3 regions of the Exiguobacterium sp. s39 genome follow, and region 3 is predicted to be linked to each of the others. Evidence: riboswitches for the same ligand, from Rfam matches in the RefSeq annotation. Region 3 holds a riboswitch; each other region holds the start of a gene.

Region 1 (10,491 bases), on a different contig from region 3:
CGCCGTGAAGACGGCAGCGGTCCGTACTGTGCCTAAATGACGGACGGTCGTCTCGACCGAATGTAGACCGGCGCGACGGGCACGAGACGCTACAGTAGGGGAATGCGTGGAATAGGTCTCAACTGTACCTCCACCATAAGTACATAAAAGATCATCGACTTCTTGGAACAGTCGTCGTGTCGTCTCTTCACCGATTTTTGAGACGAGTTCCCCGCCGAATCCTGTCGCATAATTAAACTTTCCTTCTGATTTGCCAAGCCCCGCAAATCCAAGATACGCATCTTCTGCCTTGCGCTCGCGAATCGTTTTTCCGGCATCGAGCAGTAGGACGCGTTGTCCGTCTTCCACAAGCTGATGGGCGAGGAAAATTCCTGCCACACCGGCTCCGATAATCGTCACATCATACATTACTGACGCCTCCTTTTCTTTGAGTATACAAAAAAGCCGGATTCCTGTGAAAGGAATCCGGACTAGGTGAGATCGCTTATTTCCACTCTGCGATGTCAGCGATTGGTAGACGAACCGATGGGTATCCTGCGTCCACGGCTTTACCGATTGAAAGCAACATGACTGGAAGATAACGTTCTTTTTCAAGACCGAATGCTTCTGCGATTTGGTCTTTTTCATAACCACCGATTGGGTTTGTGTCATAACCGTGTGCACGAGCGACGAGCATCAATTGCATCGAAACGAGACCTGAGTCGATCAAGATGCTATCACGCAATGTTTCAACGTCTTCTGGACGGTAGAAACCTTTGATGGCTGGTACTTGGCGATCACGTACTTCTTGCGGCATAAGCCCTTTTTCAACAGCCATGTCGTAGATTGTCTCGATGCTATCGACCGCGTTCATGTCACCGAAGACAGCGATGACAGCAGAAGATGTCTCGACTTGAACTTGGTTGAATTTTGCGAGTGGTGCGAGTGTCGCTTTACCTTCTTCGCTATCGATGACGAGGAAACGCCATGGTTGCATGTTAACTGAAGATGGTGCAAGTGTTGCTTCTTCAAGGATTTGTGTCATTTCTTCTTTTGAAATTTTTACGTTCGTGTCGTAGTTACGAATCGAGCGGCGTCCTTTGACGATTTCCATGAAGTTCGTTGTTGTTTGAGTAGTCATAATTATTCAATCTCCCTTGTGTGTGTTTTCTTTTTTTATAGTGTAAAAAAACTTATTTCCAGTCTGCGATGTCGTTGATTGGTAGGCGAACTGATGGATATCCAGCGTCCACCGCTTTACCGATCGATAGCAACATGACCGGTACATAACGCTCTTTTTCAAGACCGAATGCTTCTGCGATTTGATCTTTCTCGTAACCACCGATTGGGTTTGTATCATATCCGTGTGCACGAGCGACGAGCATCAATTGCATCGAGACGAGACCCGAGTCGATCAAGATACTGTCTTTCAAATCGTTCGCTGATACACTGCTGTACATACCTTGAATCGCTGGTACTTGGCGATCGCGTACTTCTTGTGGCATAAGCCCTTTTGCGACAGCTGTATCGTAGATGTTCTCGAGTTGATCAACAGCGTTCATGTCACCGAAGACCGCGATGACAGCAGAAGATGTCTCGACTTGGACTTGGTTGAATTTCGCGAGTGGTGCGAGTGTCGCTTTGCCTTCTTCGCTATCGATGACGAGGAAACGCCATGGTTGCATGTTGACAGAAGAAGGTGCGAGTGTTGCTTCTTCAAGAATTTGTGTCATTTCTTCTTTTGAGATCTTCACGTCTGTATCGTAGTTACGGATCGAGCGACGTCCTTTGACGATTTCCATGAAGTCTGTTTGAGTTTGCGTTGCCATATTAAATCGACTCCTCTTTTAATTTAGGTAATGTGTCGGCGTTCGCTTCGATGCGTTGAATCATCTCAGCTAGCGTCCGTTGTTCTTCAGCGGAGAATCCTTCGAGTAAGTTCTCGAGGAACTCATCTTTTTGTTCGCGTAATCGTGCAATGCGCGTCGCCCCTTGTTCCGTTAAGGAAACAAGAATCACCCGATTGTCAGCGGCTGACCGTTCGCGAGCAATCATCCCGGTCGATTCCAGATGTTTGAGATGACGGGTCACTGCTGCATGATCGACATTGACGCGTTTTTGCAATTCTTTTTGACTGATCGTTTGATCGACTTGTAGTTGAGCAAGTAGGTCCATTCGCGTCTGACTGAAACCATCCGTACAGAGATCGAATTTTTGAGCAATCGTCTTATTGACGGAGACGAGTGCATAGATCAAACGTCCTTTTTCGGTGCAGGAAATACTCAATCCATCACATCCTTCCCTTCGTTCGAAGAAACCTTTGACGTATCAAAGATTGATATGTAAACGAATATAACGTGTTTATTTTGATGGCGCAACTTATCTGCTTCTGACATAAAAAAAGATATCATTCACGCAGAATGATATCGAGTCAGGCGACTTAGCTAATTTGGCGTTCAGACGCCGGAAGTCCTTTTGCATCAATCGCTGCAATGATCCGTCGGAAATAGAACAACCAAAATTGCAGGAACGGTCCGATCAGGAAAATCGAGAGGATCGTACCGAAGAAAACAGGTCCCCCAAGCAACCAGCCAATGCCGCATGCCGTAACTTCCATGATCGTCCGCATCAGACGAATCGACGTTCCAAAACGCTCTGCAAGTGTCAATGTCAACCCATCGCGTGGACCGGCCCCGTATCCGACAGCGACATACAGACCAGCGCCCATCCCAATGATGAAGATGCCGAAAATCAGCCAGAGTGTATTCAACCAGATCGATTCAAAAGAGGGTAAGAGATGAGAACCAAGCACAAGATTCATGAAGACACCAACGAAAATCGCGTTGACGAGCGTTCCGATTTGCGGTGTGACGCGGTCTAACGCGTACTTCACGAAAACGAGTAATAGACCAACAAGTAAGATGATCGTTCCGACGGATAGTGGCGTCTTCTTTTGGAGACCAAGATGCAATACATCCCACGTCGAGACACCGAGTTCAGCCGTGATCATCATCGATGAGCCAAGAGCGAGTAAAAATAAACCAAGCAGGAAGAGTCCCCACTTTAACGTAGCGCGTAACAACCAGGAAGCACGATGACGCGTCATGTCTGGCACCTCATTTCTTAAAAATAATTGATTCGTTAACTGTATCATGAGGAAAGTGGAAGAAGAAAGACGAAATTTTCCGTTTTTTCCATCTTAAGAAGGAGGGGAAGGTCAAAAGAGAAACGTATACTGAAGAAAAAGGAGATGACCAAATGAAAGCGATCCGGCACCTGATTCGTTTTACATATATAGAAGCCATCTGTTGTGTCTTTCCCGTAATGATTTTCGCGGCGCTTGCTCTTTCACGTTATCTTCCTACTGAACCGATCGCACGATACGATCTCCTGTTGCTCTGGTGTATTCTCGTCCAAATCGTCTTACTCGTCACGCGGTATGAAACGATGGAGGAATTCAAACTGATCTTATTGTTTCACGTCATCGGTCTAGCACTTGAACTGTTCAAGGTGAACGTCGGGTCTTGGAGTTATCCGGAAGACGCTTTGACGAAAGTGGCTGGTGTTCCCTTGTATGCAGGATTCATGTACGCAAGCGTCGCGAGTTATGTCTGCCAGGCGTTTCGGCGATTTCATTTACGATTCATAGCATTTCCACCCCCCTGGCTTGCGATCAGCGTCGGCAGTCTCGTCTATCTCAACTTCTTCACCCACCACTGGATCTTCGATGCACGCTGGCTATTGATGGTCCTCGTCGTCCTCGTTTTCTATAAGTCATGGGTTCATTTTACGATCGAGCAGACGATCTACCGGATGCCGCTCGTTCTATCCTTTTTACTGATTGCCTTTTTCATTTGGATCGCGGAGAACATCGTAACGTTCTTTAAAGGCTGGGTCTATCCGCATCAGGAAGGAGGCTGGGTAGTCGTTGATCTTGGAAAATTGTCTTCTTGGTTCCTGCTTGTGATCATCACGGTTTTGATCGTCATCGTTGCGAAATACAAGCGTCAGGATCCGGCTGTGGAAATTCAGCAACGTACCTAAATAAAAAATAACCTGGTTATTTTTTTGGACTACTTCCGCGTTTTTTCGTTGCTATAGTGAAAAAAACGCAAAGGAAGTGGTTACGGATGATGCAACAGGTGTTGGAACGAGCAACTGAATTGGTACAGATGAAATTAGCGGTCGTGGAGCAGTATGAAGATTGGCAACTCTGGCTCGACGAAGTGAACGGAATCGATGAATGGGTCAAAATGTCAGCGTATTATGCACCGCGCGACGTTCAAGAAACACCGGTCATCGATGAAGTGATGGAGTTAGAGAAACAGACTATCGTCATGCCACCGCAAGTACCGATCGAGCCAGTACGCAAGCAACGTTATGCCTATACGTTTCAGCGGGGGTTAAAAGGTGGTACTTTACTAGAATGGTCGGGCAGTCATATTTCTGAACGAGACGTCCGCGATTGGAATCTCGAGCACGGCATGGAAGTCCGTGTCCGTGTCGATCGTCAGGATGATCAAAAAACGATATGCCGTATCGAAGCCGTCGTCTCGACGGAGCGAATGAGAGAGAATCCAGAACGTGTCGTGTTTGAACAAGCAATCGTCAAGGCGCATGGAATCATTGAGGAAACGGTGAATGGTCCACTGCAAGATGAGTCGGGCAGATCGTTCTATTATGTCGTTCCGGTAGAAGACATGCGCTATTTCCGACTAGAAGCAGGTCAACTCGTCGATCTCGTCATGTGGCGGGAACGGAAGGATACACTGACGATTGCTTGGAAGCATCCATTCACGTATAAAGAGCCGATCGTCAACGCATCATCTAACCGCCCATCAGAGGTAGAGCAACCGGTAGTGAAGACGTCTGTGACAACGAAAAAGTCAAATCGGTATGCACGAAAAATGAAACGACAACCGGTTCCGAAAGCTAAAAAAGCACAGCGTCGCGTCCGTATACCAAAAGAGCGAACGATTGAACCGATCGTGACGACAGCCGTACCTGGACAATTGATGGATTTCGTTGATAAGACACCACTTGATTTCACGCGCTTCACAGGAATGCGTCTCGTCATCGTCGGAAATGAACAACAGACCGCTGTCTATCGCGAGTTCTTTGCGCCGACGGGAATCGAATTGATTCATCTTGCAGGGGACGCACAGTCCGCGAAAAAGATTGCCTGTCTCGCCAAAAAGACGGACGCGATCGTCGTCGTGACGAGTCGCGTTTCTCATGCAGCGAGTGCACATGTCATCGCGCAGGCGAAAAAGCATGGTATTCCATTCGCGATGGAACGGCTCGACGGTCGACGATCGTTATACACGGCGTGTGAACGACAACTTGAGCGTGCTTGGCTCAACCAGCAACGAGACGGGAAATTATTGAAAAAAGAGTGAAACATTAGAAGAATTCGACCGTAAAGTAAGGTGAGAACTTATTTTTCAAGGAGGACCTTACTCATGTCATCTCAATTAAAAAAAGCAGCGAAGGAGTCGCTCAGCGGTCGTTGGGGATTTGCCATCCTCATGTTCGTACTGTTTTCTATCATCCAGAGCGTTCCGACGTTCATCGGACCAGATCCTAACGAAGATCTAAATGCGATGAGTGCGGTCAGTATCATTCTTTCGATTTTATTGATCCCAATCGCAGCGGGTTGGACGTGGGTCGCGATGTCGTTCGCACGCAATGAAGAAGTCAAAGTAGCTGATTTGTTCGAGCCGTATAAAATCTTCGGCAAAGTCATCGGCGTCTCGATTGTGCAAGCGGTCTTCTTATTCTTATGGACATTACTCTTGATCATTCCAGGGATCATCAAGTCGTTCTCTTACCTGTTGACGTTCTACATCCTTCGAGATGAACCATCGGTCGGTATCTTCGAGGCCATCACACGTTCACGTCAACTCATGGATGGTCATAAAATGGAAGCATTCTTACTCTTCCTATCATTCATTGGTTGGGCATTACTCGTGATCGTTACACTTGGTCTTGCTGTCTTATGGGTTGGACCATACTTCAGCGTCACAATGGCAAAATTCTATGATCGTGTGCGTGGTGAACAAGCGCCAGAGCCAACATCAGATTTCGTCGCACCATATTAATACCGAATCCCGACACGACGTCGGGATTTTTTTATGCGTGAAATAATTCCGATTGGAAAAGACGGTTTAATGGTTGCTTTAGTTCAGTGAATTTTGTACGATGAATGCAACACATCTTATCTAGAGAAGTCGAGGGACTGGCCCGAAGACACTTCAGCAACCCCGCTACGGCGGAAGGTGCTACTTCCAGGAAGGGATACCTTCCGAAGATAAGAGCGGACAGGACAAGATACCGTCGCTCTTTTCGAACTTCGAAAAGAGCGTTTTTTTATGATAAGGGGGACGATGGAGTGGAGTATGGTTTTTGGTTACCGATTTTTGGGGGATGGTTACGTAACGTCGAGGATGAACAGATGCCACCGACCTTCGATTATGCGAAACAAGTCGCACAAACAGCAGAACGAATCGGGTTCTCGACGACGTTGATTGCGGAATTGAACTTGAATGATATCAAAGGCATTAAGGAACCGAGTCTTGAGGCATGGACGACGGCAGCAGCGATTGCTGCAACGACAGAACGCCTTGAGATCATGACAGCGGTTCGTCCCGGGTTCCATAATCCAGCGACGACGGCGAAGATGGCGGCAAACATCGATCAGTTGAGTGGTGGACGCTTTACGCTCAACGTCGTTTCAGCGTGGTGGGCAGAGGAAGCGAAACAATACAACGGTATCTTCACAGCGCACGATGAACGCTATGCTCGGACGGAAGAGTTCGTCACGGTCATGAAGGGACTGTGGGCAGATGCGTCACCGTATAGCTTCTCCGGTCATCACTACACGATCGAGCAAGCAGAACTCCATCCGAAGCCAGTCCAGCGTCCAGGCATCAAGCTCTACGCTGGTGGAGAGAGTGAAGCTGGAAAGCGAACGATCGTCGAACACTGTGACGCTTATGTCATGCACGGGGGCACTGTTGAAGAAGTAGCCCATAAAATCGACGACATGAAAGTACGCCGGGAAGCGACGGGACAAAAGCCGCTCGAAAGCTTCGGTCTTGCTGCCTACATCATTTGTCGGGATACGGAAGAAGAAGCACTTCTTGAATGGCAACGGATCACGGACGTCAAGGAAGACAGCGCCGGTTATGCCGGTTATCAGGATTTCATTAGTAAATCGCAACTGGAGCAACAGGTCGAGCGGAACGATTATTCTGTCTCGAACCGTGGTCTACGTCCGAATTTAATCGGGACACCAGAACAAATCGCTGAACGGATTCTAGCGTTCGAAGCCGTCGGTGTCACGTTACTTTTGTTACAATTCTCACCACAACTTGAAGAAATGGAACGCTTTGCTCGTGACGTAATGCCACTGGTCGAAGCGAAACGAAAGGTAGGTCAACAATCATGACAAAAATTCATATTCTCCACGAAAACCAAGAATGGACGGACCATCTCATCAAACGTCTCGAAGAACTCGAATTACCGTATGAACAGTGGCACTTGAATGAAGGAATCGTTCCGCTGGATGAACTGCCGCCAGAAGGCGTCTTTTACAGCCGGATGAGTGCTTCTTCGCATACGCGGGGACATCGTTACGCGCCGGAGTTGACGGAAGGGGTCCTCGCTTGGTTAGAAGAGCATGACCGGACCGTCTTTAACGGAACGCGTGCGCTCCGTCTTGAAGTCAGCAAAGTCAATCAATATACGGCGTTGCGGAAGGCTGGGATTCGTGTACCGAAGACGACGGCTGCCGTCGGACGTGATCAAATCGTACAAGCAGCAAAAGAAATCGGTGTTTCGTCATTCATCACGAAACACAACCGTGCCGGAAAAGGTCTCGGCGTCCAGCTGTTCCACTCGATTGAAGCACTTGAAGCTTATCTCGACGGTCCGACATTCGACGAACCAGTCGATGGCATCACGTTGATTCAAGAGTATATTCAAGCACCAGAACCGTACATCACACGTTGTGAGTTCGTAGGTGGAAAGTTCGTCTACGCGGTTCGAGTCGATACATCAGAAGGGTTCGAGCTTTGCCCAGCGGATGCATGCGTGATCGACGACTTGTTCTGCCCAGTCGGTGAAGAAGCACCGCAAACACCGATGAAGTTCCAAATCGTTGAAGGCTTCGATGACCCGATCATCCAAAAGTATGAAGCATTCCTCCAAGCGAACCAAATCGCGGTCGCAGGCATCGAGTTCATTAAGGATGCGTCAGGTACGATCTATACGTATGACGTCAATACGAATACGAACTATAATTCGGATGCCGAGGCAGCTGCAGGACGCTACGGTATGCTCGAACTAGCGAAGTTCCTCGGTGCAGCCCTTGAAACAAGCACAGTAAAATAAGAATCTGCTCTCGCCCTGTCACCGGACGTTACAAGACCGGATGACAGGGTATTTGTATAGAAAAGGGGGCGGATCTATGATTACGTGGAGAGAAGAACGACAGCTCGATATTCCGATTGAGGAAGCATGGCACTTGTTTGATCACACGCGATTGCAGTGTTTGATTCCAAACGTCGTCCAGCACGAGGTGATTGAACGAAAACCGGGTGTCGTCGGTTCGACGTATCGTCAAACATACATGCAGGGTAATCGACTTGAAACCTATATCGTGACCGATTTAGCCTATACGAACGAGCCTGACTTCAAACAAAATACGATTGGATTCACATTGGCTAAAATATTCAAGATCGAGATGACGTTTACACTTAAACCGATCGACCATGACCGTTGTCTGTTGATCTATACGGGAAAAAATGAGGGAGCGAACTTTGTTGGAAAGAGTCTGTTGTCGCTTGGAGGAGAGCGAGAGAATGAGAAAATCGTTCATGGGCTGTTGCAACGTGTCGAAGAAGAAGCGGCGAAACAAAAGAAGAATAACGCATGAAAAAACGGATTCCCGCGTTTTTGTATCCTGTCGCTTCGTATACGATTTATCAAAATCAGGCGAGAATACTCCCACCTCTAAGTGTAGCGTAGGTAGGAGATGAATCACCCGTTTCGATAAGACTATAATCATTTGATGAAATCAGTGCAACCAATAAAAGGAATTGATACACAAACAAAATTTAACACAGATAAGCATTCAGTCTTTCTTCTGAATTACGATCTTATCCTCGTAGTGAAATACAGGAGACAAGTGATTGATGACGCCATCTCGACGTTTGCGAGACAGATGTTCGAACGAATAGGCACGTCATATCGTATTACACTGATCGAGTGGAACCATGACAACGATTATATCGATGTGTTGTTTAAAGCGCACCCAAACGCGGAAATGTCCAAGTTTCTGAACGCTTATAAGAGTACCAGCAGTCGATTGATCAACCACGATTTTCCACATGTCAAAACACAACTTTGAAAAGAAATGTTTTGGTCCCGAAGTTATTGTCTAGTGAGGACCGGAAATGCGACGATCGATGTCATCAGACACTACATCGAAAAAAAGGAGAGGAGTGATTTCCTTGCTGAAGGCGTACAAGTTTCGACTTTATCCGACGAAGTTCCAACAAGAGTATTTCGTGAAGACGTTCGGTTGTGTCCGTTTCGTTTACAATAAGATGCTCGAAGAGCGTATCCGATTGTATAAAGAGTCTAAGCTCGACCCTGACGTGAAGCAGAAGCTCCCAACCCCAGCAAAGTACAAACCTGAATTCCCTTTCCTAAAAGAAGTCGATAGTCTTTCCCTAGCGAACGCTCAGATGGACTTGAATAAGGCATACCAGAACTTTTTTCGGGATAAGTCTGTTGGGTTCCCCAAGTTCAAATCGAAGCACAACGACCGCGCCTCTTACACGACGAACAATCTGAAGGGAAGCATCCGAATCGAGGCATGTCAGGTGAAGCTTCCTAAGATTGGTTTTGTGAAGTTGAAACAACATCGTCCGTTTACAGGTGTGATCAAGTCCGCGACGATCTCGATGACGAGGACCCGAAAATTCTTCATCTCGATCCTCGTCGATCAAGCCGAAGAGCAATGGATTCCCGCCAAACATAAAGTAGGGATTGATCTTGGTTTGGAGCACTTCGCCATCCTGACAAACGATAAACATTTTTCTGAGAAAGTTGCCAATCCGCGCTTTCTTCGAAAGTCTGAAGATAAGATAAAGAAGGCGCAACGTGGCTTGTCACGCAAGAAAATTGGGAGTAAGAACCGAGAGAAGGCGAGGATGATCCTTTCCAAGAAGCATGAAAAGATTGCGAATCAACGTCAAGATTTTCTTCATAAGCTGTCGAAACGAATCGTTGACGATAACCAAGTCATAGTCGTTGAGACACTTAAGTCGAAGAACATGATGAAAAACCATAAGATCGCCAAATCGATCGGGGATGTCAGTTGGTATGAGTTTGTTCGTCAGCTAGCATACAAATGCAAATTCTACGGGCGAACACTTATCAAAGCGGATCAATGGTATGCCTCTACACAGATTTGTTCTTCTTGCGGAATAAAAAGCGAGAAGA
Region 2 (10,491 bases), on a different contig from region 3:
AATCATCATTCGTGGTGGAGAAACCTTACTTGGTACGGAAATCGAGGCACCGGACCCACGCGGTGGCGCAGCACTTGTCTTGGCGGGACTTCTCGCTTCAGGGGAGACGACATTGCACCACGCAGAAGTGCTTGACCAGAGTTACGAACGATTTGATCAGAAGTTGAAGGAACTAGGCGCCCTCGTATGGCGTGAAACGATTTGACCGATTTGTAACAAGGGAGAGGGGACATACACATGGAGAGAAGTCTATCAATGGAACTTGTACGCGTCACGGAGGCAGCAGCGCTTGCCTCTGCGCGTTGGATGGGAAAAGGATTGAAGAACGAAGCGGATGATGCGGCAACAAGCGCTATGCGTGACGTCTTCGATACGATTCCGATGAAAGGAACCGTCGTCATCGGGGAAGGCGAGATGGATGAAGCACCGATGCTTTACATTGGAGAAAAGCTAGGAAATGGGTATGGACCACGACTCGACGTCGCCGTCGATCCGCTTGAAGGAACGAACATCGTCGCAAAAGGAACATGGGGCGCACTTGCTGTCCTCGCGGTCGCGGATGCAGGAGATTTACTCCATGCACCGGACATGTACATGGATAAGATCGCGGTTGGTCCGGAAGCGGCAGGACACATCAGTCTGGATGCGACGATCGAAGAAAACATCGCAGCAGTCGCGAAAGCGAAGAACAAAGAAATCGAAGACGTCGTCGTCTCGATCCTGGATCGTGAACGTCACGAAGAAATCATTCAACGGATTCGGGCAACAGGGGCACGGATTCGCTTGATTGGTGACGGTGACGTTGCTGGTGCGATTAATACGGCGTTCCCGCATACAGGGATTGATATCTTGCTCGGTTCAGGTGGTGCACCGGAAGGCGTTCTTGCTGCCGTTGCTTTGAAATGTCTCGGTGGTGAACTCCAAGGACGCTTGTTACCGGCAGACGATGCTGAGATCGAGCGTTGTAAGAAGATGGGTATCGAAGATCCGTCGAAGATCCTCATGATGGACGATCTCGTAGCAGGAGACGACTGTATCTTTGCTGCGACAGGCGTCACGGACAGCGAATTGATGAAAGGTGTCCAGTTCACGGCGCAAGGCGGTCAGACACACTCTGTCGTCATGCGTGCGAAATCAGGAACGGTTCGTTTTGTCGAGGGGATTCACTCGTTCAAGAAGAAACCGAAGCTTGTCATTAAGTAAAACAGGACGACTCCTCAAACAGGACGTCTGAATCCACACAAAAAGAGTTGGCGTTGCGGATGATCTCCGGAATGCCAACTCTTTTTTGATGTGTTTCTAGGAATCAAGACGTTCGTCCTCAACTCCTACAGGAAAAGGAAACGTGCTAACGTTTCCGTCAGGGTAAGGGAAGACCCGGCATTTCGCATAAGCTGCGAGATGTCGCGGCTTACCTCCCGCCTGAGGAAAGTGAGGATATGAACGTTGAGTGATAAATGAATCGTTATTTGACGATTACCGCGGACGCTGGACTTCTCCTGCTTGTCGGGTGACGTACCGACGCGGTAGAAAACGCGTCGAAAAGATATACCAGGCATTCCCGAAGCCAGGAACGATGAACGTTTTCCCCTTCATATAGCCGCGGTAGGCGATGCGCGCAACCGTCGGAGCATCCATGACACCAGGTCGCAAGAACAAGCGTGACTGTTCAAGATTTGCTGCCGATTCGAAACCGGTATGTGTCGCACCTGGGCAGACAACGCTGACTTGAATCCCGTCTTCTGCGAGCTCTTCTGTCAAGCCTTCCGAGAAATGAAGGACATAGGCTTTCGTCGCGTAATAGACACTCAGCCATGGTCCGCCTTCAAATGCAGCCGTTGACGCGAGATGGACGATACGTCCTTTGATTCCGCGTGCCTTCATACGTGAGGCATAGACCTTCGTCACATGCGTCAATGCCTCGATGTTTAAAGCAATCATTCGAGACTCGTCTTCAAACGAGGTCTCAAGGAAGGAACCGAAAACGCCGATTCCAGCATTGTTGATGACGCAGTCGACCGGAATGTGTTCCGTTGCCCGAAACAGTGCCAGACGATGCGTCCGCTTCGTTAAGTCATACGGAAAGACGGTTGCCGTTCCCCCGAGTCGCTCGACATGGAACTTCGTTTCGAAGAGTGCTGTCGCATCGCGTCCGACGAGCAGGACGTGATCCCCTTGTCGTGCATGCAGATAAGCGAATTCACGACCAAGACCTCTTGAAGCACCTGTGATTAAGACATGCATCCTATTTCCTCCTTATGAATGAGATGAAAAAAAGCGATCGAGCCAATGCTCAACCGCTTTGAGATGATGAATTATAGGTAAGATCCTGCGCCGACAAGGCGTGAACCCCAGTACCCTGATTTGAAGCTTGAGTATTTAACGCCACCTGTTTCTGAGTTGACCATGCTTGACTTGCTTGTTGCGATCCCAACGTGCTGAATGCCGCTACCGTGTGAGAAGAAGACAAGATCTCCTGGTTGTACTTTTGAAACACTGACTTTCTTAGAAGAAGAATATTGTGAAGAAGACGTACGTGGCAATGTTTTACCAGCCGCTTTCTTGTACACGTAGCTTGTGAAACCAGAGCAGTCGAATCCACGAGTCGTCGTTCCGCCCCATACATAAGGTGTACCTTTATGTTTTGCTGCTTCGCTCAGGATTTTCGTCCGTTTAGAAGAAGAGCTCGTTGATTTTTTAGCGCTAGAAGATGATTTGTATGTCTTTGTGTACTGTGAGTAGACATAGCGTGTTTTACCGCCGTATGAGATTTTTGTCCAGCTGCCTGATTTGCCTTTGTATGTAAAGACTTGACCAGCGTTGACTTTCCCGACGATGCTTGCTTTCGTAGAAGGTGCTGTCCGAACACGAAGACCGTTGTCCGTGATCTTGACTTTCGTGACTGTCGCTGCTTCAACTTTACCTGTACCCACTGATGTAAAACCTGAAACCACTAAGGCTGCCGTCGCGATCGATGCTAGAAAACGTTTCATGTTAAGAATTCCTCCGTTTAAATGTAGTGTGTTGCGTCCGTAAGTTATATGATGAAATCATTAAGTGTGTGATTAAGCAGTCTACCTTACAACTGTGTAAGAATTTTGTCTGCAGGAATATCTTAGCACGAGCACACTTGAAAACGTTTTTTCAGTTAGAAGACAAAACAGATGCTTTTGTAACATAACTGAAATAATATCCTTGAATATTACAAAGTAAGAAACGCAGAGGATTGTTGACGACGAATTAAAAAAAATATGATACCTTTAGTTCACGAATAAAATTACATACCTCCTGATGTATGTATGGAAGTATGCTGAATGCAGTTGAATTTATAAAGAATAGGTGAAGAACATGCCAACAACTGATAAAAAAGATAAACCAGAACGCTCCTATACACTGGCTCAATTGAGCCAACTGACATTAAAAGAACTCTATGAAATCGCAAAGACGAAGAATGTCCCACAATACCGGGAAGCCCGTAAACGCGAGTTGATGTTCAAGATTTTAAAAGCACAGGCTGAATCGACTGGTCTTTATTTCCTCGAAGGGGTACTCGAAGTCATCCCTGGCAATCCACAAATGCAAAACGATGGTGGCTTTGGCTTCCTTCGTCCTATCAATTATTCCCAATCCTCTGAAGATATTTATATCGCAGCATCTCAAATCCGACGCTTTAATCTACGTAATGGTGATGTCGTCACAGGTAAAGTCCGTCCGCCGAAGGAAAACGAACGGTTCCAAGGATTACTTAGCGTGGAAGCCGTCAACGGTGAAGCACCGGATACAGCCCGTAACCGTCTATTCTTCCCGGCACTGACACCGATCTATCCGGATCGTCTAATGCGACTTGAGACAGAACCACGCCATCTATCCGTTCGTGTCATGGATATGATCGCACCGGTTGGGTTTGGTCAACGTGGTTTGATCGTCGCACCACCAAAAGCAGGGAAGACATCACTCCTCAAAGAAATCGCAAATTCGATTCAGGAGAATCATCCGGATGTCGAACTGATCATTCTCTTGATTGATGAGCGACCTGAGGAAGTAACAGATATTGAGCGCTCGGTTCCGGGAGCAGACGTTGTCAGCTCGACGTTTGACGAAACACCAGACAACCACGTCCGGATTTCTGAGCTTGTCCTCGAGCGGGCGATGCGACTCGTCGAACACAAGAAGGATGTCGTCATCTTGATGGATTCGATCACACGTCTAACACGGGCCTATAACTTAACGGTACCGCAAAGCGGTCGGACGCTCTCAGGGGGGATCGACCCGGCTGCGTTCCATAAGCCAAAACGATTCTTTGGGGCAGCGCGAAACATCGAACACGGTGGTAGTTTGACGATTCTTGCGACAGCTCTCGTTGAGACAGGATCGCGCATGGATGACGTCATCTATGAGGAATTCAAAGGGACGGGCAACATGGAGTTGCATCTTGATCGTAAGCTGTCAGAGCGTCGGATCTTCCCAGCGATCGACATTCGGAAGTCCGGTACACGGAAGGAAGAACTGTTGCTTCCGAAAGAGCAACTCGATGCGCTTTGGACGATTCGCCGGACGATGAATGAGTCGAACGAGTTCGTCGATACGTTCCTGCGTAAGATTCGCGATACGAAAAATAATGAAGAATTTTTCGTTGAACTCGAGAAAGAAAAGAAGAAGACGGTCCGACGCGCACCGGCTAAACCGCGTACCGTCAAGAAGGAAACGACGACGGAAAAATAACTATTGCGACGCGTAAAAAAATCGTTTAGTATAGGAAGGTAACTTACTCTGGCTCAGCAAATGAACCAGGGCGGAAGGAGAGAAATCAACCATGAAACAAGGAATTCACCCTAACTACAACAAAGTAGTATTTATGGATTCAACGACTGAGTACAAATTCTTAAGCGGTTCTACTCGTTCTTCGAACGAAACGATCACTTGGGAAGATGGTAACGAGTACCCACTCATCCGTGTGGATGTGTCTTCAGACTCGCACCCATTCTACACAGGTCGTCAAAAGTTCAATGCGGCAGATGGTCGTGTCGATCGCTTCAACAAAAAATACGGCCGCAAGTAATCACTTGTTGGTTCTTAAAAAAACAGCCTGCCTCCATTATGGAAGCAGGCTGTTTTTGTATAGACTGAATTGTGAACGATACGCGAGATACGTCTTCAAGACGAAGGAGAAGGCGATTCCACCGGCAATCCCGATTAAATACGGCATGACTTCCGGATGTGCCAAGATATAGTCCATGACTTTGTGGAACGAGAGATGACGACCGACGAAGTAGCCGGCGCCTAAGAACACGCTGATCCAAATCAACGCACCTGTATACGCATAACTCGCAAACACGCGAAACGGCATTTTCGAGACACCTGCAAAAAAGGCGGAGAGTTGGCGGAGACCAGGTATGTAGTAACCGATGATCAAGACCGATTTCCCGTAACGACGAAATCCGGCTTCAGCGGAAAGAATATGTTTTTCTGAGATACGCATTTTCGGTCCGACGCGGTGTAATAGTGGCATACCGAGTTTTAATCCGAGTAAATAGCTGATCGTCATCCCGATACAACTGCCGGCGTAAGCGGCGAGAATCGTACCGACGAGTGGTAGATTGCCTTGATGCATCCAAAAACCGGACAGGACGAGCAGGGTCTCATCAGGAACCGGCAATCCCACGATACCACCTGCGAGAAGGACGGAGAGACCAAGGGCACCATATTGGTGCAGGATGTCATGTAAGAGATGATGAATCGGGGACACCTTCTTTCGTGAGAGTCTTCTTCTTCAGTGTACAGGAAATAGGGGACGGTTGGAATGAAAGGACAAAAATTCTAGGTAAAGAAAAAATGAATTTTGATTTCCGGAAGTCAACCCTTTTTCTCGATACCGTTTCGGGCTATACTCGTTAAAGTGACTATTTTTAGAGGACGGTGTCGGACGATGATGCATGTAATAAATCAGTACGGCTGGATCGAAGTAATTTGTGGCAGTATGTTTTCCGGGAAATCGGAAGAGTTGATTCGTCGTGTCAGACGGGCGCAGTACGGCAAACTGCCCGTTCAAGTATTCAAGCCGGCAATCGACGACCGGTACCATGAAGAGCATGTCGTCTCTCATATCGGCAACTCCGTCGTGGCGATTCCGATGGCGACGAGTCGTGATCTCTACGCAGCAGTAGCGGAGGAAACACAAATCGTTGGAATCGATGAAGTTCAATTCTTTGATGATGAGATCGTACAAGTCATCGAAGCACTCGCACAAGACGGAAAACGTGTCATTTGTGCGGGTCTTGATCAAGATTTCCGGGCAGAGCCATTCGGCAAGATGCCGGAATTACTGGCGCGCGCAGAATTCGTGACGAAGCTGCAAGCCATCTGTCTTTCATGTGGTGATCCGGCTTCCCGAACACAACGGTTGATTGATGGAAAACCAGCGAACTACGATGATCCGATCATTCTAGTCGGCGCTTCAGAATCGTATGAGCCACGGTGCCGCCATTGCCATGAGGTGCCTGGAAAACCGAAGCCGCTCCAATCGGTGCAGCACCAAGAAAATTAAAAAAGACGAACCGGTCGCGGTCGTCCTTTGATGTAACAGCTATTCGCTTCTAAGTGAATAGCTGTTTTTTTATTATCCCGTTTCCTGTGAGAACCGGCTTGAGCGTTCGATAAAACGGATCGTCTCACGAACGATCAAATCCTGATCATGATCGAGGGTCGCGACGTGGTACGAGTTCAGTAAACAGTAGCTTCGTTTATCATTCGTTCCGATGTGCTGATGCAGATAATCCGAGCTCGACGGCGGAACGACGTGATCGGTCGCCGAGTAGAGAATTAATGTCGGCAGAAGGATCGATCCGAGGCGTCCTTTCGTCTCATCCATCAGACGGACGAGTTCGAACGCACAACGACTTGGAACGAGGTCATAGATGATTTCGAAAGCAGACCGTTTGATGTCCGGTGCGCCTTCTGGTAAATACTCTGGACCGTCCTCGAACGAAAGTGCTTCATAGGATGGAACGGAGAGTGCGGCATTGATCGTAATGATGCCGGCGAACGGAATGCCGTCAGCGGCGAGTGACAGTGCAAGCGTCGCACCCATCGATTGACCGATGACGAAGACTTGATCGCATGTTTCTTGTAAACGTTCATAGCCGTCTTTCAGGCTTTGCTTCCAACATCGAGCAGTCGATTGTTCAAACTCGCGGACGTTCGTTCCATGTCCACGTAAGCGCGGGGCATAGACGGTAAAACCTTCAGCAGCGAATGCTTCACCGACGTCGCGGACACTTTGCGGAGTGGCATTAAAACCATGACAGATTAGAATGCCGATCGATCCCCCTTGAAAATAAAACGCTTCAGCACCAGTCAATACAGGATAGTTCATCATTACTATTTTTCCTCCATTCATGAAAAAAACTCGTCGACGTCACTGCTTGGACGCCCACGAGTTTTTCACCGTATCATCCAAAGCCGCGCTTTGCTGGTCGGAGCACCTTACAGATTGCAGGTTGCCGTGAAGTCATAGAGCCAGGTCTCTCGTTCACTCTTGATAAATATCATATTGGAATTGTCGGAATAATCATTGAAACGATGGTAGCACGACCAAAAATGACTTGTCAAATCTTTCTTGACGAATCATGATCCGTTGAGTAAGCTAACTCATAACTTGTTCATCCATCGATATGCGACAAATGGATTATTTTTGCAAAGTTGGTTGACTTTTAAAGTTTCGACCCGTAATGTAAAAATTAGTTTTACGACATAAGCAACAACGCAACAACACACATACGAATTTCATACCGCAATACTTATCCAGAGAGGTGGAGGGACTGGCCCTACGAAACCTCGGCAACAGACTCATTATGAGCACTGTGCCAATTCCATCAGACAGATGTCTGAGAGATGAGTGGAGTGGATTCTGCCACTGTGCGGATCCAGGTCTCTTCTTGTTTCTCAAGAAGGGACCTTTTTTGTTGAATGAAGGGGGAAAACGGAATGATCGCATTTCATCAAGTCAAAAAAACGTACGTCACGAAAGATCAGACGATCGCAGCGCTCGACGGTGTCGACCTGACGATCGAAAAAGGCGAAATCTTTGGTGTCATCGGCTTTAGCGGTGCCGGAAAAAGTTCACTGCTCCGCTGTGTCAATCTATTAGAACGACCGACGTCAGGAACGGTGACGGTCGATGGAGAAGATTTAACGCAACTGTCTCCAAAAAAATTGCGCCATGCAAAACAACGGATCGGGATGATTTTTCAGCACTTCAATCTATTGAATGCGAACACGGTCTTTACGAATGTCGCGAAACCACTCGTTCTCGCAGGCGTCAAGAAAGACGAAATTCGCCGCCGGGTGACGGAGTTACTCGAATTCGTCGATCTCGCTGACAAGGCGGATCATTATCCGGATCAATTGTCGGGTGGGCAGAAACAGCGCGTTGGTATCGCCCGGGCACTCGCGACGCAACCTTCCGTCCTCTTATGTGACGAAGCGACGTCAGCACTCGATCCCCAAACGACCCATCATATTCTCCAGTTATTAAAACGTATCAATGCGGAGTACGGGATCACGATTCTCTTGATCACCCACGAGATGGGCGTCATTCGTGAAATTTGTGACCGGGTCGCCGTCATCGAAGCTGGAAAGTTGATCGAGTCAGGAACGGTCTTCGACGTCTTTTCGAATCCAAAGACCGAGACAGCGAAAAACTTCGTTCGCTCCGTCATGCACGACGAGATTCCAGCATCGATTCGCCAGTTGATCGAGTCCCGGAATGCGAATCCGATCTATAAGATTCATTTCCTCGGACATCACACCGGGCAGCCGCTCTTGTCACAAGTCGCGAAACGCTTTGACGTCGATGTCAACATCTTGCACGGTAGCATCACGGAGTTGCAGGAGACACCGTTTGGCACTCTGCTCGTTGAACTGATCGGTGAGCCGGCTGAAGTAAAACGAGCGTTACACTACATCGATCAGGCACAGGTGACGGTCGAGGAGGTACTTGCCCATGCTAGTTAACTACAGTGATATCTGGACAGCATTTTTACAGACGATGACGATGGTATCCGTTTCGCTCTTATTCTCGACATTGATCGGTTTACCACTCGGGATCCTGCTTGTAGTCACGCGAAAAGGCGCATTGCTTGAAAATGTCCCGCTGTTCACGTTCTTCAACAGTATCGTCAATATTTTCCGCTCGATTCCGTTCATCATCTTACTCGTCGCGATCATCCCGTTGACACGGTTGATCGTCCAGACGTCGATCGGAACCGAAGCCGCAATCGTCCCGCTCGTCTTTTACGCTGCACCGTACATGGCGCGTCTGATCGAGAGTTCTTTACTCGAAGTCGATAAAGGCGTTCTTGAAGCAGCAGAAGCGATGGGCGCAACACCGTTTCAAACGATTTTCCGCTTCCTCCTACCGGAAGCACTCGGTTCACTCATCCTGAACTTAACGATCGCGACGGTCGGCTTGATCGGGGCGTCAGCGATGGCAGGTGCGATTGGAGGCGGTGGTCTCGGTGACTTAGCGATCACCTATGGTTATCAACGATTCGACACGAAAGTCATGATCATCACGGTCGGGATTCTCGTCATCTTAGTCCAAGGCTTACAGACGACAGGCAACATCGTCGCACGAAAAATTAGAAGACATTAATCAAGGGAGCGATTCAGCCATGAAAAAAGCAGTAGCAATTGGAGCAACACTCACGACGATTTTATTTGCCGGGTGCGCAGCATCAGGAGAAGACGAAAAGACGATCAAGCTCGGTGTCAGCGGTTCAGACACACAAGTTTGGGATTATGTCGCGAAAAAAGCAGAGAAGGAAGGCATCAAAATCGAACTCGTCAAGTTCTCCGATTATGTCCAGCCGAACATGGCACTGGCTGAGGGTGAGATCGACGCCAATGCTTTCCAGACGATTTCCTACTTCAACGCTTTCAAGAAAGAACATAACTTGAAGCTATCGCCGATTGCGACGACTGTCATCGCACCGATGGGGATCTACTCGGATAAATACAAGGACGTCAAAGACATTCCAAATGGCGGAAAAATCGCTGTTCCAAACGAAGCGACGAACATGGGACGTGCCCTCTTGTTACTGCAAGAAGCAGGTCTGATCAAGCTACCGGACGACTTCGATGGCAACGGTTCGGTCGATAAGATCGTCGAGAATCCGAAAAAGCTGAAAATCGTTCCGATCATCGCCGGGCAAACGCCACGCGTCTTACCGGACGTCGCGGCATCAATCATCAACAATGGCATTGCCGTTGACGCTGGCTTCAACCCGATCAAGGACTCGATCGTCCATGAGAACGAGACAGCACAACCATACATCAACATCATCGCGACACGGACGGAAGACAAGAACAAAAAAGAACTGAAAAAAATCGCATCGCTGTATCAACAAAAAGATGTCGCGGCCTTCATCAAAAAAGAATATAAAGGCAGTACGATCCCGACGTTCGTTCCACTGAGCGATATCGGCGAATAAT
Region 3 (10,491 bases):
GATATCGTGGACGTCCGCATTCGTGGCACTCTCGACCGTCAGTACGTTTGTCGCTTTTACCCGTGACGTTTTCGCGACAGACGTAAGCTTACGCCCGAGCATCTGCTCAACGACAGCTTCCTTCGTGATGTCTGCCAAAAGATGTCGCGAGATGAGTTGACCGTCGCGCATGACCGAGATGGAGTCGCAAATGTCATACAATTCTTGTAGACGGTGGGAAATGAAAATGATCCCAAGCCCCCGTTCTGCTAAACGACGTACGACCGAAAAGAGATGGCTTGTTTCCGCCTGACTGAGAGGTGCCGTTGGTTCATCTAAAATCAAAAAACGGCGTTCTTGGACGAGGGCGCGGGCAATCAATACGAGTTGCTTTTCAGCAAGCCGCAACTCCTCGACACGTGTCTTGACGGAAATATCCGCCTGTAATGTTGCTAACGCTTCTTTGGCACGCTGTATGTAACGGCGTTGGGATACGAAGCCAGTCATCGTTCCGTCCGTCAACAGATCGAGACAGATATTCTCAGCGACCGTCAAATACGGGACAAGCGCCACATCGACCTCTTGTTGGACAAGGTCGATTCCAATCTGTTTCGCATCAAGCGGTGACGTGATGGACAACTCCTTCCCGTCGAGACGGATCGTTCCTTCGTCCGCCGTTTCCGCTCCGGATAAGACTTTCATCAACGTCGACTTACCGGCACCATTCGCACCGACAAGCGCGTGGATTTCACCGGATTTCACTTCAAACGAGACTTGTTTTAAGGCTTGCACTCCTGGAAACGCCAGTGAAATCCCAGTCATCTTCAAGTGATGATTGGTAGACGTCATTGTTTTTTATGGACGTCACGCAACCGGTCCATCCACGGTTCATTGAATTTGTCCGATGTACTCCATCCTTTGATGATCGTATCGAGATTGTACATCGTCGTATCCTGCTTCAACGCCTTCTGCTCCACGAGTTTCGCGTCGAGATCAAAGCTATCCGGTGTCTTCTCGCCAGCGATTTTCTTAGCCAGTAATCGCATGTCCGTTTGTCCAATCAAGAATGGATCCACCGCACTCGTCGAGACCCAGTTACTGCCTTTTTCACGCATCAGGTTGATATCCTGATTCGAGACATCGATCGAGATTAGCGGGATTTCTTGACGTTTATTATCCTTGAGCGATTTGTAAGCCCCTTTTGCGACTTCGTCCCACGCTCCCCAAACCGCATCAATGCTTCCTTTCGGATATTTCGCGAGAATCGCATTCATCTTCGTTGCGATATCCCCTTGGACATCTTGGAAATTTGTCGGTCCAACCGTCTCAAGCGTTTTGATCTTACCGTCTGCTTCGTACGTCTTATAGATTTCCTGACGACGATCGAGCGGGGCAAAACCTGGTCCGAACCAAAGTTTGATGACACGGACTGGCTTTTTGTCCGTCACCTTCGTCACTTCATCAAGCGATAGCTTCGCGAGTTGATGATCGTTTTGGAACGTTTCCGTCACACCTTTTAACGCCGTTCCTTTTTTCTTCGTGACCGTATCGAACGTCACGACCTTCAGCCCTTTGTCGACCGCTGGTTTAATCATGTCATAGGCGTAGTCTTCCTTACCGTGCGAGATGATGAGCCCGTCATAATCTTGCTGAATCGCTTGCGCGACAAGCTCCTTGAACTTGACGTCGTTACCTTCCGAAATGAACGTGCTGACTTTAAAGCCAAGCGCTTCGCCTTCACTTCGTGCGCCATCAAGGAATTGTTTCGTATGGTCGTCCGATGCTAGGTTGCGGATGACGGCGATCTTGACGTCCGATTGAACCCCTTTTGGTACATCCTTGACGACCTTCGTCGTCGTGGCTTCTCCATTCGCACAAGCCGCTAGTAACAGTGCCGGTGCTAGGACGGCGTAAGCTAGTTTTTTCATGACATATCTCCTTATCCGAGGGGTTGAAGCCCTGTTAATTGTTCAATCGTTTCTTCATTCGGTTGCGTGATGACACCAAGTTCGGTAATGATGCCCGTGATCAATGTGTGTGGTGTGACATCAAACGCCGGGTTGAAGACAGCGACGCCTTCCGGTGCTGTCGCAATACCTTGGACAGTCGTCACTTCCTGCGGATCACGTTCTTCGATTTCGATCGCGTCTCCGGAAACGAGCGAGAAGTCGAACGTCGAGAGCGGTGCTGCGACGTAAAACGGAATACCAAAAGCTTGCGCGAGCAATGCCAATTGGAACGTCCCGATTTTATTCGCGGTATCTCCGTTTCGTGTAATGCGGTCGGCACCGACGATGATCGCATCGATCTGTTTTTCTTTCAGCGTATGGGCGACCATGTTGTCCGTAATTAACGTGACATCGATGCCGGCACGTTGCAGCTCCCATGTCGTCAATCGTGCTCCCTGCAGTAACGGTCGCGTCTCACTCGCAAAAACGGATAATTCGATGCCGCGTTCTTTTGCGATGTAGAACGGCGCAAGTGCCGTTCCATAAGCAGCGGTCGCAATCGATCCAGCATTACAAATCGTTAGGATCCGGTCGCCTGACTGGAACAATTCCAGTGCATGAATCCCGATTTGACGTGACGTCTGCGCATCCTGGTCGTATAAGGCGACCGTCCGTTTTTCCAACCGTTCGCGAATCTCTTCTACCGACGTCCCGTCTTGAATGATTGGATTCAATTGATCGAGGACATTTCGCAAGTTGACGGCCGTCGGTCGTGTCGCGAGTAACGTCGCCGATGTCTCAAGCAAGGCTTGCTTGTAGACCGGTAGCTCTGCTTCAAAGCGGTACGCTTCTTGAACGAGCACGAATCCACCGAATAAGCTGATCGCAGGCGCGCCCCGGACACGTAGTTGTTTAATCGCCTCAACCGCTTGCGCGAGATCAGCAATGACTTCATAGTGCTCTTCTTGCGGTAGACGTGTCTGATCGAGAATCGTCAAGACACGGTCTTCGTAACGAATACTTTGGACGAATGTAGTCATCGGCTGAGTTCCTCCGTTACGTCAAAGTTTCGTAAATCATCGAATGTCCGGCATTCTGTACGGCGTTTGATTAACGCCGCTCCTAGACGAAGAGCGTGACGTTTCCGCTCTAAGCGTTCCGTCGTTGAATCGATTGATTCTAAATCAGCGACCGGTGCAAGACCAATCGTCCGCCGAATCAATTCGCAACCGGCAAAGCCAAGGGCATCCTGCAAGATCGTGCTCAGTACATCATCGACGAGTCCTGATGCCTGGAACGGTTCGACGGCTTCCCGTTCCCATAATGCACGGAACGTTGAAGCGAACGTCAGCCAGAACGTATCGATATCCTTGATTCGGGCGTCACGTCGTGTAGGGTAATCCGGATATGCCGCGAAGAATAGATGCGCAATGAACTGTCCGACATCGAATCCGAATGGACCATAAAAGGCGAATTCTGGATCGATGACTTTCGTTTCCGTCGCCGAGGCGAAGATGCTTCCTGTATGTAGATCGCCGTGCAGCAATGCATCTCCTTTCGTGATGAAGAGCGCTTCGAGTTTTGCGACTTCGCGTTTTAACTCATCGTCTGCCCATAGACGTGCCACCTCTTCTTCGAGTCCGGCTTCAATCTCGTTCGTCTCCGCGTCATGAAACGGATCCGTGAAGATTAATTTTTCCGTGATGTCGCACAAGTCTGGATTGTAGTACGTTCGGGCGACACGTTTCTTTTCAACCGGACCAAGCGCAAAGTCCGATGTATGGAATAACGTCCGAGCGAGATAAGAACCGATATGTTCCGCAAGCAACGGATACTGTTCACCTGCGAGTAAACCGCTTCGAACGATCGTCAGATGTGAAAGATCTTCCATGACCGTATACGCCTCTTCATGACTAGCATGAAAAACACGTGGCACGAACGGTACGGCATGCCGTGCGAATTCACGGAGTGCGGATTGTTCGATCCACGCTCGTTCGAGCGATAACGGCCAGCTCTCCCCGACGACCTTCGCATATGGTAATGCTTGTTTTAAAATCAAGCGATGTTCGCCTTCTCGAATCCGAAAGACGAGGTTGAGGTTCCCGTCGCCAATCTCTTCTGCTTCGACGGCTCCATCGCCGATCAGTCCTAATGTCCGAACACGGTCAATCGCGTCCTGTTCTGTGAATGCTTTATATGTCATCTTAGTTTCCCCCTATGTGATACACGAAAAAGCGCCTCTTTTCGTCATCGAAAAGAGGCGCAGAAAAGTCACTGCGTCCTCTTATCTCTCAGACGAAACGTCTGTTGGATGTAGCACCGTGCCCAGTGGTCGGTTGCTGCGGCGTCATCGGGCCAATTCCCTCTGCCAACTCGCGATAAGAGTCGTATGTAGTTGTCGTGTGTGATATTGATTTGAATCTTACGCAATCGACTTCCTCGCTGTCAAATCGAAATCAAGCAGAAACGGACATCATTTTTAAGTCATCTATAGAAAGAGTATTTTCAAAAAAATAAATTTTCTAAAAATAGTTTGACAAGTGGCGATTCTCATGTAAAAATTGCAATTAGATTTCACAATTTCATCCAATTCTTATCAAGAGCAGACGGAGGGACAAGCCCTACGATGTCGCAGCAACCGACCTTTTGGCACGGTGCTAATTCTTGCAGCTACTAAGCTGACAGATAAGAGTCCACGTTCGAATTATTCATGGTCTCCTGTCGCTGACGAGAGACCATTTTTTTGTTGAAGGAGGAAAGACATGGCTTATATCACTGCTACTTATCAATTGACTGCCCGTGATCGACTCGAGCAACGCGCTGAACAACTCGCGCTTGGTCTGACAGTCGGTTCTTGGACGGAACTGAATCATCTCGAACAACAACAACTCGCCTCGTTCAAAGGGGAAGTCGTACATACCGAAGAGCGCGATGGCAAAGGATATATCACGATTCGTTATCCGGAACATAACGTGTCGCGCGACTTTTCTGCGATTCTGACGACCGTCTTCGGGAAACTCTCACTCGACGGTGAAATCAAACTAACAGAATTGCTATTACCCGATACATTTACGTCGGACTTTCCAGGTGCGAAATTCGGGATCGAAGGGGTCCGCTCCTTGATTGGTGTCGAAGATCGCCCATTATTAATGAGCATCTTCAAAGGAGTCATCGGACGGGATTTATCGTTCCTTCGTGATCAACTCGAAGGACAACTCGCTGGTGGGATTGACCTCGTCAAAGACGATGAGATCCTATACGACAATCCGTTGACACCGACGATTGACCGGGCACGAATCGGACGTGAGGTCATCGATGCTCACTTCCACCGGACCGGTAAACGTGCGTTATATGCGATCACACTCAGCGGTCCCGTCTTTACGCTCAAGGATCAAGCCAAGCGATTGATTGATGCTGGAGCGACTGCTTTCTTGCTGAATACCTTCACATACGGACTCGATGTCTTACGCGAACTGGCAAGTGATCCGGAAATCAACGTTCCGATCTTCAATCATCCGGCATATAGCGGTGCGTTGATCGCTAGCCCGAATCACGGAGTCGCAGCCCCTGTCTTACTCGGCACATTACCGCGTGCTGCTGGAGCAGACTTGACGCTATTCCCGTCTCCTTACGGCAATGTCGCTTTGCCAAAGGATGTCGCTCGTGGCATCGCGGTCGAAGCGACCCGTCTCGGGCAGACGAAATCGATCTTCCCGGTTCCTTCAGCCGGTATTCATCCTGGACTCGTCGCTCAACTCGTACGGGACTTCGGGATCGATTCCGTCATCAACGCCGGTGGCGGCGTACATGGTCATCCGCAAGGTGCTGCGGCTGGCGTCATTGCTTTCCGTCAGGCACTCGATGCGGCACTCGCAAATGAATCCCTATCGACGGCAGCATCGCGTCATGAAGAATTACGAATTGCCCTCGACGCTTGGGGGATCAAGTCATGACCGTACGGATTCTTTGTGACTTCGACGGGACGGTGACGACACAGGATAACATCATCGCACTCATGCAGGCATTTGCGCCAGCGAGTGACTTCGAACCGTTGAAACACGGTGTACTCGACCGGACGTTATCGATTCAGAGTGGTGTCGGGCAAATGTTCGCACTTCTGCCGTCTGACGGAAAAACAGCCTATCTTGACTTTTTGTTGGAGCGTGCCGTCATTCGCGACGGATTTTCGGAGTTACTGCAGTACAGTCGTCGTCAAGGCATCGATTTTTCGATCGTCAGCGGTGGAATGGACTTTTTCGTCGAACCAATCTTAGCGCCATTCCTCGACCAAGAACAGATTTACTGTAACGTCGCTGATTTCAGTGGTCCATTCGTCCATATCGATTGGCCAAACGCCTGCGATGCCCATTGTACGAACGGGTGCGGCTGTTGTAAAACGTCCGTTGCCCGGACACTACGTAAAGACGGTGACGTCATCATCGTCATCGGCGACTCGGTGACGGACTTCGAACTCGCAAAACAAGCGGATCGTGTCTATGCCCGTGATTATCTGATCACGTTGTGTGAAGAGAATGATATCGCCTATACACCGTTTGAGACGTTCCACGATATCGTTCATGATTTAACACGAGCGGAGGTGACAACATGACATTCATGCGACGGTATGAAGAGCTACGCGCCATCAAACAAGAGCTTGCGGCGCGCGATTGGTTCCCTGGTACGAGTGGCAATCTCGCCATCCGGACATCCGGTGTCCCGGTTGAATTCCTTGTGACAGCAAGCGGAAAAGATAAACGGCAAACGACTCCTGACGACTTCGTTCATGTCGATGCGACCGGTCAATTGATCGGTGAGCAATCCGGGCGTCCTTCCGCCGAGACATTACTCCATGTCGAAGTGTTCAATCGAACGGACGCCGGTTGTTCCCTACATGTCCATACGATTGCGAACAATGTGATTTCGGAACTCTATGGCGATCAAGGCAGTATCACCTTTTCCGGTCAAGAAATCATCAAGGCACTCGGACACTGGGAAGAGGATGCGACGGTCACGGTACCGATCATTCCGAATCATGCGGACATCCCGACGCTTGCCGCTGCTTTTGCACCGCATGTCACAGCAGACAGTGGTGCCGTCCTGATCCGCAATCACGGGATCACGGTCTGGGCACCGACCGCCTTTGAAGCAAAGAAACACCTCGAAGCCTTCGAGTTTTTATTCAATTACACGTTGACGTTGCAATCATGCCGTCAATCCATTCATTAAAAGGAGGAATCATCTCATGGCAACAGTCTTATTCCAAGAAACAAACACACGGTATACGGATCAAACGGAAGTCACTGACTTCCTCGCGTCACGCGGCGTTCTTTACGAACAGTGGGACGTTTCGAAACTTCCAGCGCCTCTCGTTGAGAACTTCACACTGACGGATGCAGACAAACAAACGATTCTCGATACGTTCGCTCCCGAAATCAAAGACGTATCAGAACGTCGTGGGTATCAGACAGCTGATATCATCTCACTTTCGGATACGACACCGAACCTTGATGAGTTGCTCGTCAACTTCCAGAAAGAACATCATCACACGGATGATGAAGTTCGTTTCATCGTCAGCGGTCATGGCGTCTTCGCGATCAAAGACGAAGAAGTCGGCTACTATAACATCGAACTCAATCCTGGTGATTTAATCTCCGTTCCTGTTAACACACGCCACTACTTTACGCTTCAAGACGATCGTAAAGTCGTTGCTGTTCGGATCTTCGTCACGACAGACGGCTGGGTTCCGATTTACGAGAATGAGACGTCAACGGTCTCTTAAGATCGATAAAAGCGCTGTTTTCCTTCATATGAATGGAATCAGCGCTTTTCTTATCGCACAAACATATCACTACATTGATACGTAACCGATATAATAAAGGAAAAGCGATGAGGAAGTGAGCGTCATGCATATTCGTCCCGTAATGGAACACGACTTACCAGCGATTCTCGCCATCTATAACGAAGGTATCGAAGATCGGATCGCAACGCTTGAGACCGACCAAAAGGACTTATCCTTCATGACCCAGTGGTATGCGGAACGCACCGATCGATATGCTGGATATGTCGCTGAAGATGACACAGGTGTCCTCGGCTTCATTTCCCTCGATCCGTATAATCCGCGTCCTGTCTACGCATCCGTCGGTGAGATTTCGGTTTATATCACTCGGACACATCGTGGACAAGGGATTGGCACACGTTTGCTCGAAACGATTGAACAACATGCCCGTGATCATCATATGCATAAGCTGATCCTCTTTACCTTCCCGTTCAATAAAATCGGACAAAAACTCTATATCCGCTCCGGGTTCCGGATCGTCGGAACGTTTAAGGAACAAGGACAGTTGAACGGCGAATATGTCGACGTCATGGCGATGGAGAAACGCTTGCGATAGGATTCATTGAATGCCAGACAGGGAATAGTCAATCCGAGTCATTGAGAGAGGATGAACCTAATGGATATTCAACAAATTCGTAATGCAACACTCGTTGTCACGTATGCCAATCAAGTCTTACTAATTGATCCGTTCCTCGGCGAAAAAGGCAGCTTGCCTCCCTTCGGTCAAACACCAAATGCCGTCGCCAATCCACTCGTCGACTTACCGGTCGATGTCAACACACTGCTCGATCCTGACGCTGTCTTTGTCACACACCTGCATGCCGATCATTTCGACGATTCTGCAAAACAACTTCTACCCAAGCATTTGCCACTCTATGCGCAGCAAGAAGAAGACGCGCAGCAAATCCGAGAAGCCGGCTTCACGAACGTCTCTTCCTTCGATTCCGGTGTAACGATCGGTGATATCCAGGTCCATCGAACAGGTGGACAGCATGGTGTCGGTGAAATCGGCGAACGGATGGGACGTGTGTCTGGGCTCGTCCTCACCCATCCGGACGAACCGACACTTTATATCGCAGGTGATACGATCTGGTGTGACGAGGTCGCGCATGCGATCGAACAACATACGCCCGATATCATCGTCGTCAACAGTGGCGCCGCCCAGTTCTTGACCGGAGAGCCGATCACGATGTCACAGCGTGATCTCCTTGCGGTTCATGAAGCGGCGGCGGAAGCGACGATCATCGTCTCGCACCTCGAGTCCGTCAACCACTGTCTCTTGCGACGTGATATGATTGCTGACTTTTTAACTGCTTTCCATCTCTCTGCCCATTTCCTGATTCCGGAGGATGGCGAAACGATGTCATTTTAAGAACAGTAACTTTCATTAAAAAGAAGCCCTTGTTTCGAATATCCATCGAAACAAGGGCTTCTTTTTGTTATGGGATGACGAGACCTAACAAACGAGCAAAGGCAACTGCTTGCTCTTCCGTAATGACAGCACCTGGTAAAAATCGCGGATCGATCGTAATACCAGAGAGTTCCGTCTGCCGGAGGTCAAGACCTTTTAACGGTGTTTCAATCCATTGGCTATCCGTAAGTCGGACCGCTTCGAGTTTCCACTGGGTCGGCTTCACTTCGAAGAACTGTGCTTCTTTCATCGTCGTTTCGCTCCAGTGTTGATGACGGACCGTACTGCGAATGAACTGTACGTAATCCGCAAGCCCTTCCTGAATCGTTAAATGGTCCAGCGTACAATCTTCGAACTGAACACCCGTCATCCGGCATCCGACGAAGGACACACGGTGAAAACGAGTTTCTTGGAAGTGACATCCGGTTAAGTCGCATTGCTCAAAACGAATATCTTCGAACGAACCACGGTCAAAGGTAAGATTCGCGAACGAGACATTTTGAAAACACACTTGATAGGCATCGATGCGTTCTGTCAGTTCACTCGGCATCGACTCTTTCTCATAACGCGCTCCTTTCAGATACGGATCATCGATTTCGACTTGATCGAACGTCTCTGACTGAAGCGTCTTCGGTAATTCTGGTAAACGGATAACGGTCTCTTTCAATGAAGGTTCCCCCTTTTTTCTCTCCCTTAGTGTACCAAACTCCTTTTATATGAGGAGAAATCGTTCGAATTCCCCTTTTTTCAACAGTTTTTATTTTGAGACACTTTGAGACCGTGCTATAGTCAAGGAAAATCAAAATAAGAACATACGTTCTTTTGTGTAAAGGAGTGATTCAGATGTTTCCTTCCGTCGTTTTACCACAAGATAAACGGATTTTTTGCGTCGACAGTGTGTCCTTCTACGCCAGCTGTGAATGCCAGTATCGCAATCTCCCCCCCTTGACGACACGCCTAGCGGTCGTCTCCGATTTAAAACGAAGCGGGTCCGTCATTCTCGCTGCCACCCCTGCCTTAAAAGCACTTGGAATCAAGACAGCCGGTCGATTATATGAAATCGAGCAATTGCCATACGCTGTTCGTCGTACGATTCGACTTGTCGAACCACGTATGCTCGCTTATATGAAGACGTCGATTCGTGTCCTGGATGTCCTGCACCAATTCGCCCCACCTGAAGCCATCCGCGTCTATTCAATTGACGAAAGTTTCATTGACATGACCGGAACCGATCGCCTATTTGGTTCCGACCTGCAAGCTGCCCTCAAAATTAAAGAAGCAATCCTGAAACAGACCGGCATCCACGTCCGGATCGG

The links. Region 3 has a riboswitch for S-adenosylmethionine ahead of mtnK (S-methyl-5-thioribose kinase). Riboswitches for the same ligand answer to the same signal wherever they lie in the genome.
Region 1: it holds a riboswitch for S-adenosylmethionine, as region 3 does, so the genes downstream of both, KNQ11_RS14030 (LLM class flavin-dependent oxidoreductase) here and mtnK (S-methyl-5-thioribose kinase) in region 3, are expected to answer to the same signal.
Region 2: it holds a riboswitch for S-adenosylmethionine, as region 3 does, so the genes downstream of both, KNQ11_RS11080 (methionine ABC transporter ATP-binding protein) here and mtnK (S-methyl-5-thioribose kinase) in region 3, are expected to answer to the same signal.

Annotation. Positions count from the first base shown of each region.
Region 1 is NZ_JACSNA010000003.1:161,506-171,996, reverse strand. Features, by position in the region: gene KNQ11_RS14070 (NAD(P)/FAD-dependent oxidoreductase) at 1-408, opposite strand, end outside; gene KNQ11_RS14065 (nitroreductase family protein) at 485-1,120, opposite strand; gene KNQ11_RS14060 (nitroreductase family protein) at 1,173-1,808, opposite strand; gene KNQ11_RS14055 (MarR family winged helix-turn-helix transcriptional regulator) at 1,810-2,265, opposite strand; gene KNQ11_RS14050 (YczE/YyaS/YitT family protein) at 2,420-3,085, opposite strand; gene KNQ11_RS14045 (DUF817 domain-containing protein) at 3,238-4,023, shown strand; gene KNQ11_RS14040 (DUF2325 domain-containing protein) at 4,110-5,378, shown strand; gene KNQ11_RS14035 (DUF975 family protein) at 5,442-6,080, shown strand; SAM riboswitch class I at 6,194-6,296, shown strand; gene KNQ11_RS14030 (LLM class flavin-dependent oxidoreductase) at 6,371-7,429, shown strand; gene KNQ11_RS14025 (ATP-grasp domain-containing protein) at 7,426-8,373, shown strand; gene KNQ11_RS14020 (hypothetical protein) at 8,450-8,917, shown strand; partial or broken gene tnpA (IS200/IS605 family transposase) at 9,053-9,478, shown strand; gene tnpB (IS200/IS605 family element RNA-guided endonuclease TnpB) at 9,495-10,491, shown strand, end outside.
Region 2 is NZ_JACSNA010000001.1:2,144,291-2,154,781, reverse strand. Features, by position in the region: gene murA (UDP-N-acetylglucosamine 1-carboxyvinyltransferase) at 1-205, shown strand, start outside; gene glpX (class II fructose-bisphosphatase) at 238-1,203, shown strand; gene KNQ11_RS11115 (SDR family NAD(P)-dependent oxidoreductase) at 1,477-2,244, opposite strand; gene KNQ11_RS11110 (C40 family peptidase) at 2,316-2,993, opposite strand; gene rho (transcription termination factor Rho) at 3,349-4,722, shown strand; gene KNQ11_RS11100 (type B 50S ribosomal protein L31) at 4,814-5,059, shown strand; gene KNQ11_RS11095 (DedA family protein) at 5,096-5,746, opposite strand; gene KNQ11_RS11090 (thymidine kinase) at 5,930-6,544, shown strand; gene KNQ11_RS11085 (alpha/beta hydrolase) at 6,617-7,375, opposite strand; SAM riboswitch class I at 7,443-7,544, opposite strand; SAM riboswitch class I at 7,794-7,897, shown strand; gene KNQ11_RS11080 (methionine ABC transporter ATP-binding protein) at 7,984-9,012, shown strand; gene KNQ11_RS11075 (methionine ABC transporter permease) at 9,002-9,652, shown strand; gene KNQ11_RS11070 (MetQ/NlpA family ABC transporter substrate-binding protein) at 9,672-10,490, shown strand.
Region 3 is NZ_JACSNA010000002.1:296,050-306,540, reverse strand. Features, by position in the region: gene KNQ11_RS13050 (sugar ABC transporter ATP-binding protein) at 1-828, opposite strand, end outside; gene KNQ11_RS13045 (sugar ABC transporter substrate-binding protein) at 825-1,907, opposite strand; gene mtnA (S-methyl-5-thioribose-1-phosphate isomerase) at 1,919-2,968, opposite strand; gene mtnK (S-methyl-5-thioribose kinase) at 2,965-4,131, opposite strand; SAM riboswitch class I at 4,210-4,313, opposite strand; SAM riboswitch class I at 4,519-4,620, shown strand; gene KNQ11_RS13030 (2,3-diketo-5-methylthiopentyl-1-phosphate enolase) at 4,691-5,881, shown strand; gene KNQ11_RS13025 (2-hydroxy-3-keto-5-methylthiopentenyl-1-phosphate phosphatase) at 5,878-6,537, shown strand; gene KNQ11_RS13020 (methylthioribulose 1-phosphate dehydratase) at 6,534-7,154, shown strand; gene KNQ11_RS13015 (1,2-dihydroxy-3-keto-5-methylthiopentene dioxygenase) at 7,171-7,707, shown strand; gene KNQ11_RS13010 (arsinothricin resistance N-acetyltransferase ArsN1 family A) at 7,832-8,320, shown strand; gene KNQ11_RS13005 (MBL fold metallo-hydrolase) at 8,381-9,136, shown strand; gene KNQ11_RS13000 (pentapeptide repeat-containing protein) at 9,204-9,842, opposite strand; gene KNQ11_RS12995 (Y-family DNA polymerase) at 10,019-10,491, shown strand, end outside.